2 regions of the Halobacillus sp. GSS1 genome follow, and region 1 is predicted to be linked to the other one. Evidence: a T-box and tRNA genes for the amino acid it is inferred to sense, from the RefSeq annotation. Region 1 holds a T-box; the other holds one or more tRNA genes.

Region 1 (9,193 bases):
CTGTAGATGCAATGAATTGTACAGCTTCTTTCGGAATCTTCGTTTCTTCAAGACCACGGTGCATGACTTCAACGATGGCCTGGTTTGAGTTGATCGCAGAAGATCCGCCTTTCAGTACAATCGCATTACCGGATTTCAAAGCTAGACCGGTTGCATCAACGGTTACGTTCGGGCGTGCTTCATAAATCATACCGATGACACCTAGGGGTACAGTTACCTTTTCAACTTGCAAGCCATTTTCAAGCGTCCAATCTGTCACCACTTGACCTGTTGGATCTTCAAGTTTGGAAACATCGCGTAACCCCTGAGCAAACTCCGCTACACGCTCTTGAGAAAGAGAAAGACGGTCCATAAATGCATCAGTGAAGCCTTTTTCACGACCATTGGCCAAATCCTTCTCATTGGCAGCTAGAATCGTCTCATATTCGCGTTCAAGTACATCAGCTAAGTGATTAAGCGCCTGGTTCTTTTCTTCTTCAGAAAGAATCATCAATTTTTTTGAAGCCTTCTTCGCTTCTATTGCTTGTGCTTCAACATTCACATTTGTTGTTAGTGTCATCAAAGACCTCCTTGATTATTTTAAACACCTACGGGCAGGGCAACTTCTAAGTGGCAGACGAAATCTTTTCGTTCGATGGCTGCTTGTTCATATGATTCAAGTTCAGGTTCAGTCAGGCTGATCATTTTTTCCATCTCTTCAGAAGAGTAGTTGACAACGCCTAGTCCGATCTCATCTCCATCAAGTCCGTGAATGCGGACAACGGCACCTTTTTCAAAACGCCCTTTTACATGATGAACGTTCATAGGAAGAAGACTCTTCTTCATTTCAACGATCGATTCTTTCGCACGATGGTCGATAATCACTTCACCTTCAGGTCCAGAGTTAAAGGCAATCCACTGCTTCTTCTGGTCAAGGTTTTCAGAGTCTGTCGTTGTTTCAAAGTACGTCCCTGTTGCATCTCCGTACACAGCATCATAAACGATGTTCGGTGTGTTTGCTTTTCCTAAGAAGGACGAGATACCGGATGCCATGGAAATTTTGAAAGCGTCAATCTTGGACTTCATACCGCCCGTGCCGACTGCACTACCTGGGTCACCTGCTGCGGCTTCAATTTCCGGGGTAATTTCGTGGACTTTATCAAGTAGTTTAGCATCCTCATTCTTTCTAGGGTCTGCATCGTAAAGTCCGTCAATATCGGATAGAATGATCAATTGATCGGCATCGACAAGGCCTGCGACTTTAGCAGAAAGTGTGTCGTTATCCCCGAATTTCAAACGATCGATCGTAATCGTGTCATTTTCATTGACGATCGGAATAATGCCGCGCTCAAGCAGGACATTAATCGTGTTACGTGCATTGTTATAGCGGTCTTCATCAGAGAAGTCGCTGCGAGTAATGAGGATTTGTGAACCCATATAACCGTGGGATAGGAAAAGATCGGAATAAGATTCCATCAACAATCCTTGGCCAATGGATGCGGCTGCCTGTTTTTCTGGTAAAGAGCTTGGACGCTCGAGACAGCCGAGCTTACGGTAACCAGCGGCTACGGCTCCTGAGGATACGAGTAAAACTTCGTGGCCGTCGTCTTTCAGTTGGACGACTTCATCTACTAATTTTTCTAATTTACGGCGGCTGACTTCTCCATGCATACTTGTGAGAGAACTACTCCCTATTTTAATAACTACCCTTTTTTTATCTTGACTCAACATATCACTCCTGTTTAACATTTTCGCATCGATTTGCTTTATTTATTTACTGCCTACAAGTAGTCCTTCAAGTTCTTTGCTCAATTCTTTCGAGCGACTGGCTGCTCCTTTAATCGCTTCAGAGATGGCATAACCTCCGCCAGCCTGATCAAGAGCGTTCAATCCTGCTGCTGTCGTACCATTTGGTGAGGTCACATTTTCACGTAGTTCTGTCGGGCTTTCATCACGTTCAAGCATCATTTTTGCTGCTCCAAGCAATGTTTGAGCTCCGATTTCACGAAGAGTTTCACGATCCATGCCTTCTGCACGGCCAGTTTCTTCAATGTGTTCCATCAAGTAATAGAAGTAAGCAGGTCCGCTTCCAGCTATTCCTGTAAAGACGTCCATTTTATCTTCTTCAATGATGAAAACTTCACCAATGGATTTCATTAATTCTTTCGCGACAAGTACATTGTCCATGTCCGCGAAACGTCCTGGTGAGATGGCTGTCGCTGATTCGCGAAGCATGCTTGACGTATTCGGCATGACACGGATGACCTGCTGTCCTTCGTTCAATCGTTCTTCCATATAAGATGTTGAGATTCCCGCAAGTACAGAAACAAGCACTTGGTTTGCTGTCAATTTATCTTTCAAATCGGCAAGTACTGCATCAATATCTTTCGGCTTCATCGCCAAAATGAACTGATCGACTTCTTGAAAGTTCAATTCATCTTTTAAAACTGTGCGTACGCCATATTTATAATTGATTGTGTTTAAACGTTCCTGATTACTTCTATTGGTCACGATGATGTTCTCAGCTGGAATATTACCGGATTCCACCATGCCTGAAATCATCGCCTCAGCCATTGAGCCTGCACCTAGAAAAGCAATCGTTTGTTTAATCATATTGGGTTAATCTCTCCCGTTCGCATTTTTTGTTCGCTTTATTTAAGACGTTTTTCATCATAACACTGGGCAAAACTTATTCAAGGGGTTTTTGGCAAGTCGGGTCTATATACGCCAATTAGTTAGTGTAAACGGTTTCATGGGGAGGTATTTCCAATTCATCGCTTCTCATCGCAAATAATCTCGTCTCAGACATGTATTTGCGGGTTGAATTTTCAAGAAAAGCCGGAGAAAGCAAAATTGAGGGAATTATCAGACTTTATTTCTCCGTAAAACATATAAAAAAAACCATCTGTTGAGGGTTCAACAGATGGTCATCCTTCATTAATGAAATGATTCAGTTTGGCCAGTTGCTGATTTAGCTCCCCTATGGGGACGAAGCGGGCTTTACGGAATAGCTCTTTCCCTTCGGAGTAAATCAAAACGGCAGGCACCGTCATGACTGAAAACTCACCGGCCACTTGCGGAACTTCATCAGCGTTTACATGTCTTGATTCAATATCAGGGTATTCCTTCAACAGGCTTTCCACTTGCGGTAGCAAACCATGGCAGACCGAACATCCCGGCCTGGAAACATACACTATTGAAAGTGGATGTTCATGAACAAATGCCTGAAGTTCTTCAATGGTGTTTACGGATTCCACTTTTCTCACCTCTGCTCCATTATATCAAGGAATAGATCAAAATGCCTGCAAGAGAACTTAATTCAAACGATCAGGGTGGACATGCTGGTGCTGCTTAGTCTCTACTTCTTTAAATAAATCTTCAGTAGACGGTTTTGCAGTCGGCAATTGTGTAGCCTGATCGGGATTTAACATCCTTTTTAACACAAGGATTTCCTGATATAAATCATCAATATCCTGCTTTGTCGCTGGCTTTTTTTGATTTTTCAACTCAAACCCGACCTGTCCATTCGGTTCCAGGGTCGCCGATTTAAGATCATCAATAGAAGTGACATTACTCTGCCTTAATTTCATTTCAAGCTGGTCGACAGTAAAACGCAGCTTCTTAATATTTTTTTCATTCAGCTGTCCATTTTCAATAATAGAAACAGACCGACCTGTAAGAAAACGTTCCATAAAATCAAATTTCACCTGGCTGAATTCCATCACCATCAATGTAAGCACGAGAACTCCCCCCACGCCGAACGTCACCCATATATTTTTTCCAGCCACCGGTTGAATCAGTAAGGAACCAATCGCAATCATGATGACCGTCTGCGATAACGTCATTTGTGAAATGGACTTCCTGCCAGCAATCCGTAATATGATTGTACCGACGATAATAATGAGAACCGCTTTCCAAATCCAATCCATGATCAATCACCTCTCTTCGTATAATCACCTATTTAAACCAGGATATTCCCAAGGAAGGGATTGCAAAAGGAAATGCTATCCGCTATAATTTTTTCAAATATAGAAATTCTAGGAAAAAGAGAGTAACTACCTGGAACAGATCAGCGACTCAGGGGTGGTGGAAGCCTGAGCAGGATTTCAGTAGTGAAACGGACTTTTGAGAAGCTTTCCTGAACCATGGAGTAGGGAAAAGCCGGGGATGCCCCCGTTAACAACATCGAGTGGCTATACGATAGCTATAAGAGTGGTACCGCGAGCACAAACCTCGTCTCTTTATTTGAGACGGGGTTTTTATTTTTATGGAGGTGTCGTTCATGGAAAAACAAATACTTGCCCTGCAGATCTCTCATATCCTTGGGGAAGAATATCCGCGAGAGTGGGTGCAGCAACTTATTGAAATTCCCAAACAGCAGGACCACGGTGACCTGGCTTTTCCCTGCTTCCCGCTGGCGAAGTCTTTGAAAAAGAGTCCAGGGCTGATTGCTGATGAGATTTCCAGCCAAATAAAACACCCGATTTTCAAGGAAGTACAAACAGTAGGCGGCTACATCAATATATTTCTTGATCAGGTGTTTGTCGCTGACCACGCCTTGAAGCAATTCTACCAAGAGCCTGAAGCATATGGATCACACGAATTTGGAAAAGGAAAAACAGTCGTCCTGGATATGTCAGCCCCGAATATTGCCAAACCTTTTTCTATGGGACATTTAAGATCAACAGTGATTGGAAATGCTCTCTCTAACCTTGCACAAAAATGTGGGTATAAGACAGTGAAAATTAATTATATTGGAGACTACGGCACCCAGTTCGGAAAACTATTAGCCGCATACCTCAAATGGGGGAAAGAAGAAAGTCTCAAGCAGAATCCGATTCAAGAATTGACCCGCGTGTATGTGAAGTTCCACCATGCTTCGAAAGAAGATCCAGCATTAATTGATGAAGGAAGAGAATGGTTCAAAAAATTGGAGAATAACGATGAAGAGGCCGTCACTCTCTGGAAGTGGTTCAAATCCGTATCACTTGAAGAGTTTGAAGAAATTTATAAACTTTTAGGAATCACCTTCGACTTGACCCGTGGCGAAGCTTATTACAATGACAAAATGGGTGCCACCATTGACATGTTGCAGGAAAAAGGATTGTTGGAAGAATCGGAAGGTGCGCAAGTCGTACGCCTCGATGAGGAAAAGTTACCTCCGTGCCTGATTCGAAAGAGCAATGGCACGACCATTTATGCCACGAGAGATTTAACAGCTGCGATTGACCGTAAGCAAACGTATGATTTTGATGAAGCTCTCTATGTAGTTGGCCATGAGCAAACCCTACATTTCCAACAGGTTAAACATGTGTTGAAGAAAGCCGAGTTTTCCTGGGCTGATCAATTAAAACATATCTCATTCGGAATGATGCTGCAGGATGGCAAAAAGATGTCCACTCGTCAGGGGAAGACTGTTTTACTGGAACAAGCATTACAGGAAGCTATTTCAGTGGCAGCTAAAAATATAAAAGAAAAGAACCCTGATTTGGTGAACGCTCAAGAAGTCGCGGAACAAGTGGGGGTAGGGGCCGTCATCTTTCATGACCTTAAACACGACCGACGCAATGATGTAGAATTTTCTTTAGAGAATATGCTCACCTTTGAAGGTCATACAGCGCCTTACCTGCAATATACGTACGCACGTACCGTCTCCCTACTGGAAAAAGGGAACTTTGATCCCAAACATCCTGTAACAGACGTCCAATCAGAAACCGCTTGGCCACTGCTCAAAACTTTCCGTCTTTTCCCGGAAGTCATTGAGAAGGCCTATAAAGAATATGATCCATCCAAACTTGCCAGACACCTGTTAGATGTAGCGAGTCACTTCAATAAATTCTATGCTCATACAAAAGTGTTAGGAAGTGAGGAAGAACAAGCACTCCTCTCATTGATTTATGCCGTGAACGTTCAATTGAAAGAAGGTTTAACCATTCTTGGAATTCAGTCCCCTGAGAACATGTAGCATAGTGAACTTTAGCACTTCCACCTTACTTCTATTATAATAGAAGTAACAAAAGGGAGAGGAGCGCATCCTATGTACCCGATTTATTATGGACTTGCAATCATCGCCTCGGTAGCCGCACTGATTGGCACGATCGTTATAGCCAGGCAAGTAACCAGACCGGAAAACACATCTTCACCAGAAGATGACGCCAAGCAGTTGAAGAACGCAGGAAGTGACACGGGGAGTATTCCGCTACTTACGACCATATACGCCATAACGTTTGTCATTACAGCCATTCTTATGTGGATTTTTATTTTTTAACATGTTTAAGGAGAAAGGGTGCGCCTTTTCTCCTTTTTTAATTTCAGGATGGGGACTTTACAATCAAATCGGCTTGTCTTTCAGGATCAACCGTTTCGATGTAATAATCTTCTGCTTTCCAGTACCGTTCTTTGAATTTAGTGATCTTCTTACGCGTTCCCTCCCCTTCCCTTGAAAATCTTAATTCTCTTGAACATTGGAGATAGACCACAAAATCAAAAAATTTCCGCCATTCTTCCCTTTGTAGAAAAACGCCTTCCAAAATAACTAATCCATTCTCTTTTTCTAGTGCTTTAAATAATTCCCCCTTCAATGCTTGAACATCCCATTGGAGAAAATAATATTCGTACCATGGCTCATATCCTGTGTGATACCTCTTTTGTCTTTCCACAATATAATCATCGATATGATACGTCACAATTGGAACAGGGACTTTCTGGAGTTCATTTTGAATTTTCTGCGTAAGCGTCGTCTTTCCTGAGCGACTTAAGCCATCGATTCCTAATATAAATTTTTCTCCTTCATTTAATGAAGGAAGTCTTTGAAGGATTTCCTCAACCACCATTTCCCCCTCCTTTCGCTTAATTTATTCAATAATATGGCAGGATTCTGGAAGACTCAGTTTCGAGACTTTAAGGGGTTCGTTGCCAGGATTGAGCGTAAGGGGTGGCTGGGAAGCAACTCGCTTTCCTGCGGGGATGACGGCAAACCTCCTCGTGCTTCGCACTGTGGGGTCTTGCCAGCCGATCCATTCCCGCGGGAGTCTCGCAGCTTCCCCCCCCCCCCCATTCGATGTATGAGTGAAACGAACCCCTTTACCAAGTTAGATGGTCTTCTACTATCCCACTGTTAGGGGTGTAAAGAGCTTTGTATCAAGCTTTTCCGTGCTAGGGGAGGTCTTCTATCATTCATTTCTCATAATCATACGAGCTGTCCTTATAGTAGTGGTTTCGAGAACCTTCCCTGGTAAAGGGGCGGAGGGGAATGGCGAGACTCCTATTTTAAGTGTGCAGGCGCCTCGATCAGCGGCGTATAGACTGGACTGAGCTGGCGGAGATAAAGAAAACACGGAGAGCGTAGCGATTCGATGTTGACTTATCGTACAGAAGCGAGGGAAGTCTCACTAGCCGCTAGGCGCCGGAACCGGATATCGAGGAGGAAAAAATTACTTGGTGAGACCCCACAGGACGCAGTCCGAGGAGGCTCACCGCGCTCCCACGGAAAGCGAGCTATTACCCGCAGCCCCAACATACCGAACAAACATCTGAAGACGAGTCTTCAACTAAAGGGAGCTTTTATTAAACACTTATTATGAAAGTTTTGTGTCATACTTCTGGATTTGTGTTGTTGATTCCTCTGTCACATGGGAGCAGAGGGCTTTTTTAATGAAAACGCACATAATTTTTTTACCACTGACACATACTCTCGATAAATTCATGTTATCTTCCGAGTAGGTCTATGAATATCTTAATAACAGAATGGTCACTAGCTCATTGACGTACAATCCCTTTCTTTTGAAAAATTTAAGGAGTTGGCTAATGTGAACCAATCCCATGTGTTTCAAAATCTCACCCATAAAAAAATGCCGTTCGAAGAAGTGTTTTCACATATTTTGACCTTTATGAAGAGTGAACCCATCGGAGAATACAAGCTCATGATGGGAACCGACTCCCAAGTTCACCCCTCGCACACCTTGTTTATTACAGGCATTGTCATCCAACGTGTTGGAAAAGGAGCATGGGCCTGTTTCCGAAAAGAAGTGGTACACAGACAAATGACTACTCTCCATGAACGTATTTCCTACGAAACATCGTTAACGGAACAAGTAGCCTCCTTATTTACGGAGGAAAAGAAGAATGCTCTCATCGAAGTCGTCCTTCCCTATATCTACAAAGGGGCAACGTTTACTATCGAAGGACATATTGATATCGGGAGTGGAGATCGAAACAGGACAAGAGTCTATGTAAATGAAATGATGGCAAGAATCGAGTCGCTTGGAATGGAAGCAAAAATTAAACCCGATTCCATTGTCGCAAGCAGCTATGCCAATCGATATACAAAGTAGTGGGCGGTGTTTGTTGATGTATCAAAAGGCCGTTACATCTTGTGTTTTGGGAATAATGTCCATCTTTCTTCCTTTTATCGGCATCCTCTTTGGATGGATCGGGTTCCATTTTGCCAATAAAGCTCTCTTTGAACTCTCTACAAATGCGCCAGGATACCGATTCGCTTTAGGTGGGAAAGTATGTAGCGTGGTCGGGCTTTGCCTGCAGTCTTGTATCATCATATTTATCCTTGCTGCCTATTTCTTCTTCATGAACCTGAATCTTTTTATGTAAAATAAAAAAAGCGCCCTCTACAAACTAAAGAGGACGCTTTTTTTTTACGCATTTATTTTCTTTAATTCTTCTAATACGTCAGATGGCTCGGCTCGATCTTTGTAGTCCGCTTTCGTATAGTCATACACAATCGTGCCATCTGTATCAATAATATAAGTTGCAGAGACAGGCAGGGTCCATGTCTCATCGCCATTATGTTTATCCACGTGCAGTCCTTTATCTTTGTACACTTCTACAAGATAATCTGGTAATTGGTACACCAAATTGTATTGATTGGCTACTTCATTCCCAACATCGCTCAGTACGTGATAGTTCAGTTCATTTTTCTCCTGCGTCGTCAGTGACTGATCAGGTGTTTGTGGACTGATGGCCATTAACTCTGCTCCCTCTCCATGGATCTCCTCAAGGATCTGCTGATAGGCTCTCAGCTCCATGTTGCAATAAGGACACCAGCCTCCGCGATAAAAAGTAAGGACGACCGGCCCGTCTTTCAATTGTTCATAAAGCTCGACCGTTTCTCCCTTCGCATCAGGTAAATTATAGTTTGGCGCTTTTTCTCCTGCAGACAAACCTTCTCCTTCATCTGAAGCTTCCAGTTCATCAATCG
Region 2 (9,193 bases), on a different contig from region 1:
TATATTGCATATAAACGACTTGTGTCACAAGGAAATCTTCCATTCCGTGTTTGCCGTCTGCTCCACCAAGTCCTGATTTTCTCATTCCTGCATGATAGCCCTGCACGGCTTCGAAGTTCTCGCGATTGACGAATGTTTCACCGAACTTCAGTTCATTCACGACACGCATCGCTTCATTCATGTCTTCAGTATAAACAGATGAGGATAATCCGTAATCTGTATCATTTCCTTTTTCAATCGCTTCATCCAATGTTTTGAACGTTGTCACAGGGATCACAGGACCAAAAATCTCTTCCTGGATAATCTGCATATCATGGTTTACGTTTGTGAGAATCGTAGGTTTATAAAAATAACCTTTGTCTAAGTCGCCTCGTTCTCCTCCAATTTCAACCTTCGCCCCTGCATTAATCGCTTCTTTCACCATGCTTTCTACTTCTTCAAGACGGTCTTTACTTACAAGCGGACCGACATCCGCTTCCTTATTTTCACGAGGGTCTCCCATCGTCACCGACTCAAATTTATGACGTAATTTAGCTAGAAGCTCATCCGCCACACTTTCATGCACATAGACACGTTCAGCATTCGTACACGCTTGTCCATTGTTAGCGAGACGGGAAGTCGTTATGCTCTCAGCTGCCACATCAAGGTCCGCATTAGCGGTAACGATAGCGGGCGCTTTACCACCAAGTTCCAAATTCACCTTCGTAATATTTTGCGCTGCTGCTTCCATTACTTTCGTACCTGCAGGCACACTTCCTGTCATGGTTACCATGTGGACGTTTGGATGAGAGGCCAGTCTATTTCCAATTTCTGAACCTGTACCGGTTACCACGTTATACACACCTTTTGGAATTTCATCCATGGAATCGATGATTTTCGTAAATTCCATTGCTGTATTTGGTGTTTGCTGGCTTGGTTTTAATACTAATGTATTGCCTGTCACCAGTGACGTCGCTACTTTACGGGCTAAAATGAATACGGGGAAGTTCCAAGGGACGATTCCAGCCACTACACCGATTGGCTTTTTATAAATAAAGATATTCTCATTCTTACGATCACTTGGTACAATTTCGCCTTCGATTCTACGTGCCCACTCAGACATGTACCGGAAATAATCAATGGCAAGGTCCACTTCTCCACTGGCAAGCTCATAGTCTTTCCCTTGCTCTTCTTGTAATAAATCAATGAAAGTAGCACGGTTTTCTTCTATACGATCTCCGAGTTTCCTGACGATTTTCCCACGTTCAATATTGGGCGTAAGCTCCCATCCTCTTTGAGCTTCAAACGCTGCTTTCACCGCTCGATCCACATCGTCTTCGGTGCCTTTTGGTATTTGGGAAATGACCTCTTCAGTCGCTGGATTTAGGACATCAATCCATTCTGATCCGTTTGATTCTGTATATTCTCCATTAATGTAAAGTTTATGTTGCTGCATAAAAAATGACCTCCTGTTGGTATTTACCATTTTAATTCCCCGTGTGATTCAAAATAAACAAACCAGTGTTCAACAATATGGCAGGTTTCTTGAGACTCAGTTTCGAGACTTTTATGGAGTGGATGGAGCTGCGGGGAATAACTCGCTTTCCGCGGGAGCGCTGTGAGACTCCTATGGGACGTATGGGACAGGTGAGACCCCGGAAGTCGAAGCCTGAGGAGGCTCACCGCCCGCCCCATGGAAAGTTTCCAAATGCGGAATCGTCCTGGTAGACACGACTGGCATAAGCAGAACAGCAACGAAAAGTGTTTTTCATTCCTTTGCTGTTCTGCTTATGACGCGAGTGTCTGGACGATGAAGCTAGACGAACCTTTTCCGAGATCCCCCAGAATTACACAAACATCTCGAAGCTGATTCTTCAAAAACCGGGAGCTTATTTGCAAGGTCTATGTATTATTTTGGACACAAAAAAAGCCCTGCGGGAACAGGGCTTTACCATTCGAGGATGAAACCTTTGATCTTCTTACCATCCCCAGACTCTGATTGCTGCTCAGCTTCAAAATAAGGGTCCTCTTCCTTGAAATGATAAGAGATTGTGTCAGGCTGGAGATAAAGCTTGTACTCTAAATCCGTCACCTTCGGAAGGGAAATGTCGGCAACTGTAGTCTGGTCGCCCTCTTCATCAATAAGAAGAATATCAATGTGATCATACCCGTTTGCAATTAAGTGTTCTTTTAAATCCATAAACGACTCCTCCGTCCAATTATTCTAGTCCCATGATACCCTTTTCCAAACTTCGAGAAACGTTTAATTTTATGTAACAGCGGGAAAAGATTCCCGCTTTCTTTATTTATTAGTATCCATAACCGTATCCACGGCCACCCATATAAGATGCACCGATGATGATCAAAAGGATGAACAAAACAACCAATAGCGCGAAACCGCCACCGTATCCTCCGCTCATTCCATTCCCCCCTCTCTTACTTACTTTACTACCTTATTCAGAAGGGATGAAGAAGGCAGGGCATGAGCGGAATTTAATCTTTTTTCTTCTTTCCATTCACACCTTCAGAAAGGGAAGACACGCTTAATGGAAAGGAAGGCGAAGTACAGGGCCTGGACGAAAAAAGCCACTCCCCACAAAGGGGCAGGAATGAATTTTGTCGCTCTTGCCAAGTTTGCTGCGTCACCAGCTTGTCCTGGAGATATAAAGCTGATCCACATCACTTCAAAAGCACTGGTTACAGACTCAACGAGAATGAGTGAAGCGAGAAACAATAACACATATTGAACCACCTGTTCATGACCGGTTCTTAGCAGCCATACAAACCCAGCTCCAAAAGTAAGGATCCAGAATAAACCATACACATTCCTTACCCAGAAAAGAAGATTGATGGCAAGGAACGCCATTAAAATATAGATCATCCAATTAAAATGCCCACGACTGATTAGGAAAAAGAAGACGAAGGCAAAGAAAGAAGCAAATACATACCCGGCCATGCTCGTTAATACTTGCCCGATCCATGAGTTATGCCCGGTCAAAGCAAAACCGGATGTATTCGGTAAGAGGGAAATTCTCCTTACTTCGCCACCTGTAATCAGCGCCATCAGGGAATGACCGCTCTCATGAATCATGGTGTTCAGGATAGCGAAATATTTACCAACGACCGGCAGTTGTGTGAGAAGTAAAGCAAGAATAAGAGCTGAAAGAACTTGTAATTTCATATAACGCACTCCTTTCTTCGTGATCTTTTAATCGCTTTCTACTTACATATGACGTATCTTAAGAATAGAATCAATGGTAACAAAGGGGAATAGACATGCGTAAGTTAACATGGATAGGGAGTTCGATCATCGTACTATTTTTATGCAGTTGTGCCGCTCCATCAGAATCGAGTGAAACGAACATAAAAATTGCGGCTGCTTCAAGTTTAAAAGATGTCATGGAAGAGCTGACCCCTCTTTTTGAGGAGCAATACAATATAGAAATCGAAACCATATATGGAGGCTCAGGTAAACTGGCAAGACAAATCGAACAAGGAGCTCCTGTCGACGTATTCCTGTCTGCGGATCTTCGTTGGATCGAACTTCTTAAGAAAGAGAGCCTTGTCGAAAAAGATACATACATAGAGTTTGCCACCAACCAGATTGTTCTTATTGGTCACGATTCCACGAGTCATTTGAATACCATTCAGGACCTGGAACTGACAAAAAATGAACAGCTTGCTGTCGGCAATCCAGAGAGCGTGCCTGCTGGTACTTATACGAAGCAAGCATTGGAAAGGATTCAACTTTGGAGGGAATTAGAGGATCAGATGATTTTCGGAAGCGATGTTAGACAAGTCCTTGCTTATGTCGAATCCGGGCAAGTGGACTATGGTTTTGTCTATGCCAGTGATGCCCTGATTTCAGATCAGGTAGGAACCCTTACAGAAGTAGAGCCTACACTCCACGATTCGATCGTCTATCCTGGCATCATTATTTCAAAAAGCCGGACTAAGAAATCTGGAGAGCAATTTCTATCCTTCTTAAAGAGTGATCAAGCGACAGAAATTTACAAATCTTATGGATTCAATCCTAAGGAGGTGGAAAGATAGAACAATGAACGTCGAACCTCTTTTACTGTCTCTAAAGGTAGCGGCAATCGCTACTTTCATCGTATTTATTATAGGAACGATCAGCGCAAGAGTCATTTCTCGGAAATTATTTCCCGGGAAAAGTATTATAGAATCGATCCTTTTACTCCCTCTTGTCCTTCCTCCGACGGTCATAGGATTTGGCCTGCTTTATTTATTCGGCAAAAACGGCTGGATGGGACAATGGCTCATGGACTGGTTCGGTATTCAGGTGGTTTTTTCCTGGACAGGAGCAGTCATTGCGTCTGCCGTCGTCTCCTTTCCCCTTATGTATCAAAGTGCATCAGCGGCTTTTCAAAATTATGAACAAAACCTGGAGAATGCGGCTTTGACGATGGGGGCTTCGAAATTGAAGGTATTCTTCACCATATCGCTTCCGTTAGCCTGGCCCGGATTGCTCGCCGGCTTAGTCATGACTTTTGCTCGTTCCCTCGGTGAGTTCGGAGCTACATTAATGATTGCAGGATATATCCCTGGTGAAACAGACACCATTCCACTCGCCATCTATTTTGCTGTCGAATCCGGTCGAATGGAAGAAGCTCTCATGTGGGTGATTGTCATACTCTGTCTCGGGTTCAGTGCGGTATTATGGCTCAACACATGGAGCCGGAGGAAAATTATTTTTGTAAGGAAAACATAAAAAAGCTGAAGCTACAATCAGCTTCAGCCAGCGCCCCCGGCAGGATTCGAACCTGCGGCACACGGTTTAGGAAACCGATGCTCTATCCCCTGAGCTACGGGGGCGTATGAACGTACGTGTAATATTATACAAAACAAACCAAAGATTGAAAAGGAAATGCACTTTAAAAATATTGCTCGGATGTTACTTCCAACGTATGTATATGATAAAATGTTATTTGTCTGTCTAAAAGTATCGTATTTTGTAAGTGAGTGATGAGCACTCATGTTTTTTTGAATTGAGTTTGAAGGAGGAAAAGAGATGGGAGATTTACCTTTCATATCCGTTGAAGGGCCCATTGGGGTTGGGAAAACGTCTCTGTCTAAAAAGCTCGCCTCCCAGTTTGATTTTCATTTGCTGAAGGAAATCGTTGAGGAGAACCCGTTTTTAGGCAAGTTTTACGACAATATTGAAGAATGGAGCTTCCAAACGGAGATGTTCTTCTTGTGCAATCGTTTCAAGCAGCTTGAAGACATCGATCGCAAATTTTTGCAGTCGGGGAAGCCGGTGGTCGCCGATTACCATATATCGAAGAATATGATTTTCGCACGCCGCACGTTAAGAGAAGATCAATTTGACAAGTATGCACAGATTTTTGATATATTGACACACGATATGCCTAAACCGAATATGGTCGTCTATTTACATGCGAGTTTAGATACACTGCTCGAACGCATCCGCATGCGTAACCGTGATGTAGAGGCAAATATTCAACCCTCATATCTTGAACAACTCTCTCAAGACTACGAAGACTTCATGAGACATTTTGAGGCGACTCATCCCGAGATTCCTGTGATTCGTTTGAACGGGGATCATTTAGACTTCGTAAAACATCAAGACGATTTGAATTATATTGTTGATCAAGTAGAGCAGCATTTAAATAAAGGAGAAGTTATCAAATGAATGCACGTGAACGCTATGGAATTCCACACGACAGCGTCATAACGATTGCAGGAACGGTCGGTGTTGGTAAGTCAACGATGACCAATGCTCTCGCTGATGCCCTCAACTTCCGTACCTCTTTTGAAAAAGTCGACACAAATCCTTATCTCGACAAATTCTATCAGGATTTTGAACGCTGGAGCTTCCATTTACAGATTTACTTTCTGGCGGAACGCTTCAAGGAACAAAAGAAGATTTTTGAATATGGCGGTGGGTTTATCCAGGACCGCTCCATCTATGAAGATACCGGCATTTTTGCCCGGATGCATTATGAAAAAGGGACGATGTCTGCAACCGATTATGAAACGTACCGAAACTTGTTTGATGCGATGGTGATGACACCATACTTCCCTCATCCTGATCTTTTAATATATTTGGAAGGCTCGTTCGATGATGTCGTTTCCCGAATCAAAGAACGTGGACGTCCAATGGAACAAGAAACTCCTATTGAATATTGGGAAGAGATGTTTACGCGTTATGACAATTGGATTGATAATTTCAATTCCTGCCCTGTCCTGCGCCTCAATATTGCCGACTATGATGTATTGAATGATAAAACAAGCATCGAACCCGTCCTTGAAAAAATCGGCCACTTCATTCAACAATCTCGTAAATGGCGCTCCAGCCATTTATTGACGTAATCATAAAGAAGAAACACCTGACGTTCATTCGACGTCAGGTGTTTTTTTTCTATAATCTTCAATCATCCTCCGGTGACTACCAACCATCTTCTCAGGCAAATCATGAAACTCGAAAAACTTCACCTGTACCGTTTCTGCAGGATCAAAAGCATAGCCCCCACTGAAATGTCTAGTGAAATAAGCTGTTGTAACAACGTAAAACTCATCTCCATTAGGAGCTCGGCTGAATTGATCCTCCCCCGAGTAAACATTCAATAACTGCAGGTCCTCGACCTTTAATCCAGTCTCTTCGAATGCTTCACGTTTGGCGACTTGTTCCGTGCTTTCTCCAAGTTCCATCAAACCTCCCGGCAGTCCCCATACACCTTGAGGGGATGTTCGTTCCTGCAGTAAAATACGTCCTTTTTCATCCAGAATCATTACCACAGAGCCAACTAAAATAATGGGCCGGTGACCGATAATTGCCCGTAAGTCCTCGACGTAACCCATAGCCTTCCTCCTCTCTCCATTATTTTATTATAACAAGAGAAAAGGACCCCTATGAAAAAAAGGAGTCCTTCTCGTAGATTAGCGTTCCATCGTATGCAGCAGTTTTGTTAAGATGACAGCTCCCCCTACCATCACTGCACCAATCCATGGTGTATGAACAAGACCAATCGTATCAACGATGACCCCACCGACGGAGGATCCGATAGCAATACCGACGTTGAAAGCGGCAATATTCAAAGCAGAAGCTACATTAACTGCAGATGGAACATACTTCTCAGCTAATTGAACGACCAAGATCTGCAAAGCAGGGACGTTCATGAAAGCAAACAGTCCCATGAAAAACAATACAACTAAACTCAACACTTTAAATGGAATGACGAAAGCCAACAGGAGCAATACGATTGCCTGCAATACAAACATCCAAAACAAAGCTTTGATCGGATTTTTATTGGAAACTTTTCCACCAATCGTATTTCCGATCGCCACCGCAACTCCATAGATGAGCAGAATCACGCTGACAAACTTCGGATCGAAACCTGTCACTTCTTCCAGTAAAGGAGCAAGGTATGTGAAGGCCACAAACGTTCCGCCATATCCTAATCCTGTAATGACGAAGGAGAGCAGAATTCTTTTTTCAGTTAGTATTTTTAATTGATCACGAAAGCTTGCAGGTGGTGCTTCTTCCAGGTTTTTCGGAACAAGCAAAGCACTTGCGATAATGCCGATTACGCCGAGCAAAGCTACACCGGCAAATGTCGCCCGCCAACCAAAAGTTTGTCCAATGAATGTTCCTAAAGGCACGCCTGTCACCGTCGCAACCGTCAATCCTGTAAACATAAAGGCAATGGCACTTGCCCGCTTATGCTCAGGGACTAAACTGGCAGCAATAGTCGAACCAATGGAGAAGAATATACCGTGAGAAAAAGCAGTGATGATCCTCGCAATTAACAGCAAGGTGAAGCTTGTCGAAACCGAAGCCACTAAATTACCAAGAATGAAAACAACCATCAGAGCCAACAATAAACTTTTCCGGCTCATCTTATTGGTAAGAGCCGTCAAAACAGGTGCCCCCACAGCAACACCGACAGCATAACCGGATATCAATACCCCCGCAAGTGTAATGGATATAGAAAGGTCATCGGCCATCGTGGATAATAAACCTACAGGTACAAATTCTGTCGTTCCTATACCGAACGCACTAATAGCAAGGGCCAACAAAGCAAACGGAAAACTTTTCGACTTATGATCAAGAGAATTTTCTTTGATATTCTCTGCGTGTGAACTCATCATTTTCCTCCTCATATATAAATAAGAATAATATCTGAAACCCATGTATCCAGGGCGCCTCTGGATGACAAACCTTATTATGAGGGCTGATTGAGTACTTGAGAAGTACGCACTTCTGTGTGCTATAGGCACCTGTAAGTAACAATTGTATAGAACAGAGGGGTGTGAGGGTGTTCAGGCAAAATATTTTTAACTTATGTTTCTTTCGTGTATAGTGAATCATCGGTTATACATGCTAAAAAGAAACATAGGAGCTCTAGAGGAGGTCAATCTCATGCCGAAATATAATATACCGGTGGAAGCGGCTCTGGAAGTCATCGGAGGCAAGTGGAAGGTCGTCATTCTGTGCCACTTAATAGAAAATAAACGACGGACAAGTGAGCTCAAACGATTAATGCCAGGAATCACACAAAAAATGTTGACCCAGCAGCTGAGGGAATTGGAAAGCGATGGAGTCATTACACGAATCGTTTATAATCAGGTACCGCCTAAAGTGGAGTATGAACTGACGGAATACGGCTGGACATTAAAAGGGGCATTGGACATGCTTTGTGCCTGGGGTGAGCAGCATATTGAAAAGACCTATCCCAATAAAGAAGAGGTATTATTGGATTCTTAATAAGATAAAAAAATAGCCCTCGCCAGGATAACCGGTGAGGGCTTTACTCTTTATTCATTCAATGAAAGCAAAATAAAAAATCGTTACGCGAAGTAACGATTTCTGTTCTATAAATCTCCAATATTTATGCGCTATTGTTGATAATAATATGGCGGAGGAGGAGGGATTCGAACCCCCGCGGGGCGTAAACCCCCTGGCGGTTTTCAAGACCGCTCCCTTCAGCCGGACTTGGGTACTCCTCCGTGTGACCGACAATAAATATAATATCATGGTTGTCCGTATCCGTCAACAAAATCCTGCAACTTTTTAAAAAAAGAAATTGTTGTCGAACCATCACGAAAAATTGTTACCTCGTTATTATACAAATTCCCTTCCACAGAGTCAACAACCCTTCGCGACCTCTGCTTTCAATTACGAATTCAAAGAAATACGCCTGGAACCAAAAGGATCCAGGCGCATGTTTTG

The links. The T-box of region 1 lies ahead of argS (arginine--tRNA ligase). A T-box ahead of a tRNA ligase gene usually reads a tRNA of that ligase, here a tRNA-Arg.
Region 2: it has a tRNA-Arg gene. The T-box ahead of argS (arginine--tRNA ligase) is inferred to sense a tRNA for this amino acid. The anticodon was not compared.

What each region holds. Positions count from the first base shown of each region.
Region 1 is NZ_JAFLHE010000018.1:17,521-26,713, forward strand. Features, by position in the region: gene J0K78_RS18550 (glutamate-5-semialdehyde dehydrogenase) at 1-559, opposite strand, end outside; gene proB (glutamate 5-kinase) at 580-1,710, opposite strand; gene proC (pyrroline-5-carboxylate reductase) at 1,750-2,592, opposite strand; gene J0K78_RS18565 (thioredoxin family protein) at 2,907-3,236, opposite strand; gene J0K78_RS18570 (DUF421 domain-containing protein) at 3,294-3,914, opposite strand; T-box leader at 4,010-4,223, shown strand; gene argS (arginine--tRNA ligase) at 4,262-5,944, shown strand; gene J0K78_RS18580 (hypothetical protein) at 6,017-6,247, shown strand; gene J0K78_RS18585 (AAA family ATPase) at 6,291-6,812, opposite strand; gene J0K78_RS18590 (ribonuclease H-like YkuK family protein) at 7,830-8,312, shown strand; gene J0K78_RS18595 (peroxiredoxin-like family protein) at 8,631-9,193, opposite strand, start outside.
Region 2 is NZ_JAFLHE010000003.1:12,984-22,176, forward strand. Features, by position in the region: gene aldA (aldehyde dehydrogenase) at 1-1,435, opposite strand, end outside; gene J0K78_RS08590 (hypothetical protein) at 1,928-2,179, opposite strand; gene J0K78_RS08595 (YjcZ family sporulation protein) at 2,289-2,399, opposite strand; gene J0K78_RS08600 (M50 family metallopeptidase) at 2,504-3,160, opposite strand; gene modA (molybdate ABC transporter substrate-binding protein) at 3,256-4,032, shown strand; gene modB (molybdate ABC transporter permease subunit) at 4,037-4,711, shown strand; tRNA gene J0K78_RS08615 (tRNA-Arg) at 4,743-4,815, opposite strand; gene J0K78_RS08620 (deoxynucleoside kinase) at 5,012-5,653, shown strand; gene J0K78_RS08625 (deoxynucleoside kinase) at 5,650-6,333, shown strand; gene J0K78_RS08630 (NUDIX hydrolase) at 6,358-6,822, opposite strand; gene J0K78_RS08635 (MFS transporter) at 6,901-8,109, opposite strand; gene J0K78_RS08640 (winged helix-turn-helix transcriptional regulator) at 8,384-8,728, shown strand; tRNA gene J0K78_RS08645 (tRNA-Ser) at 8,878-8,970, opposite strand.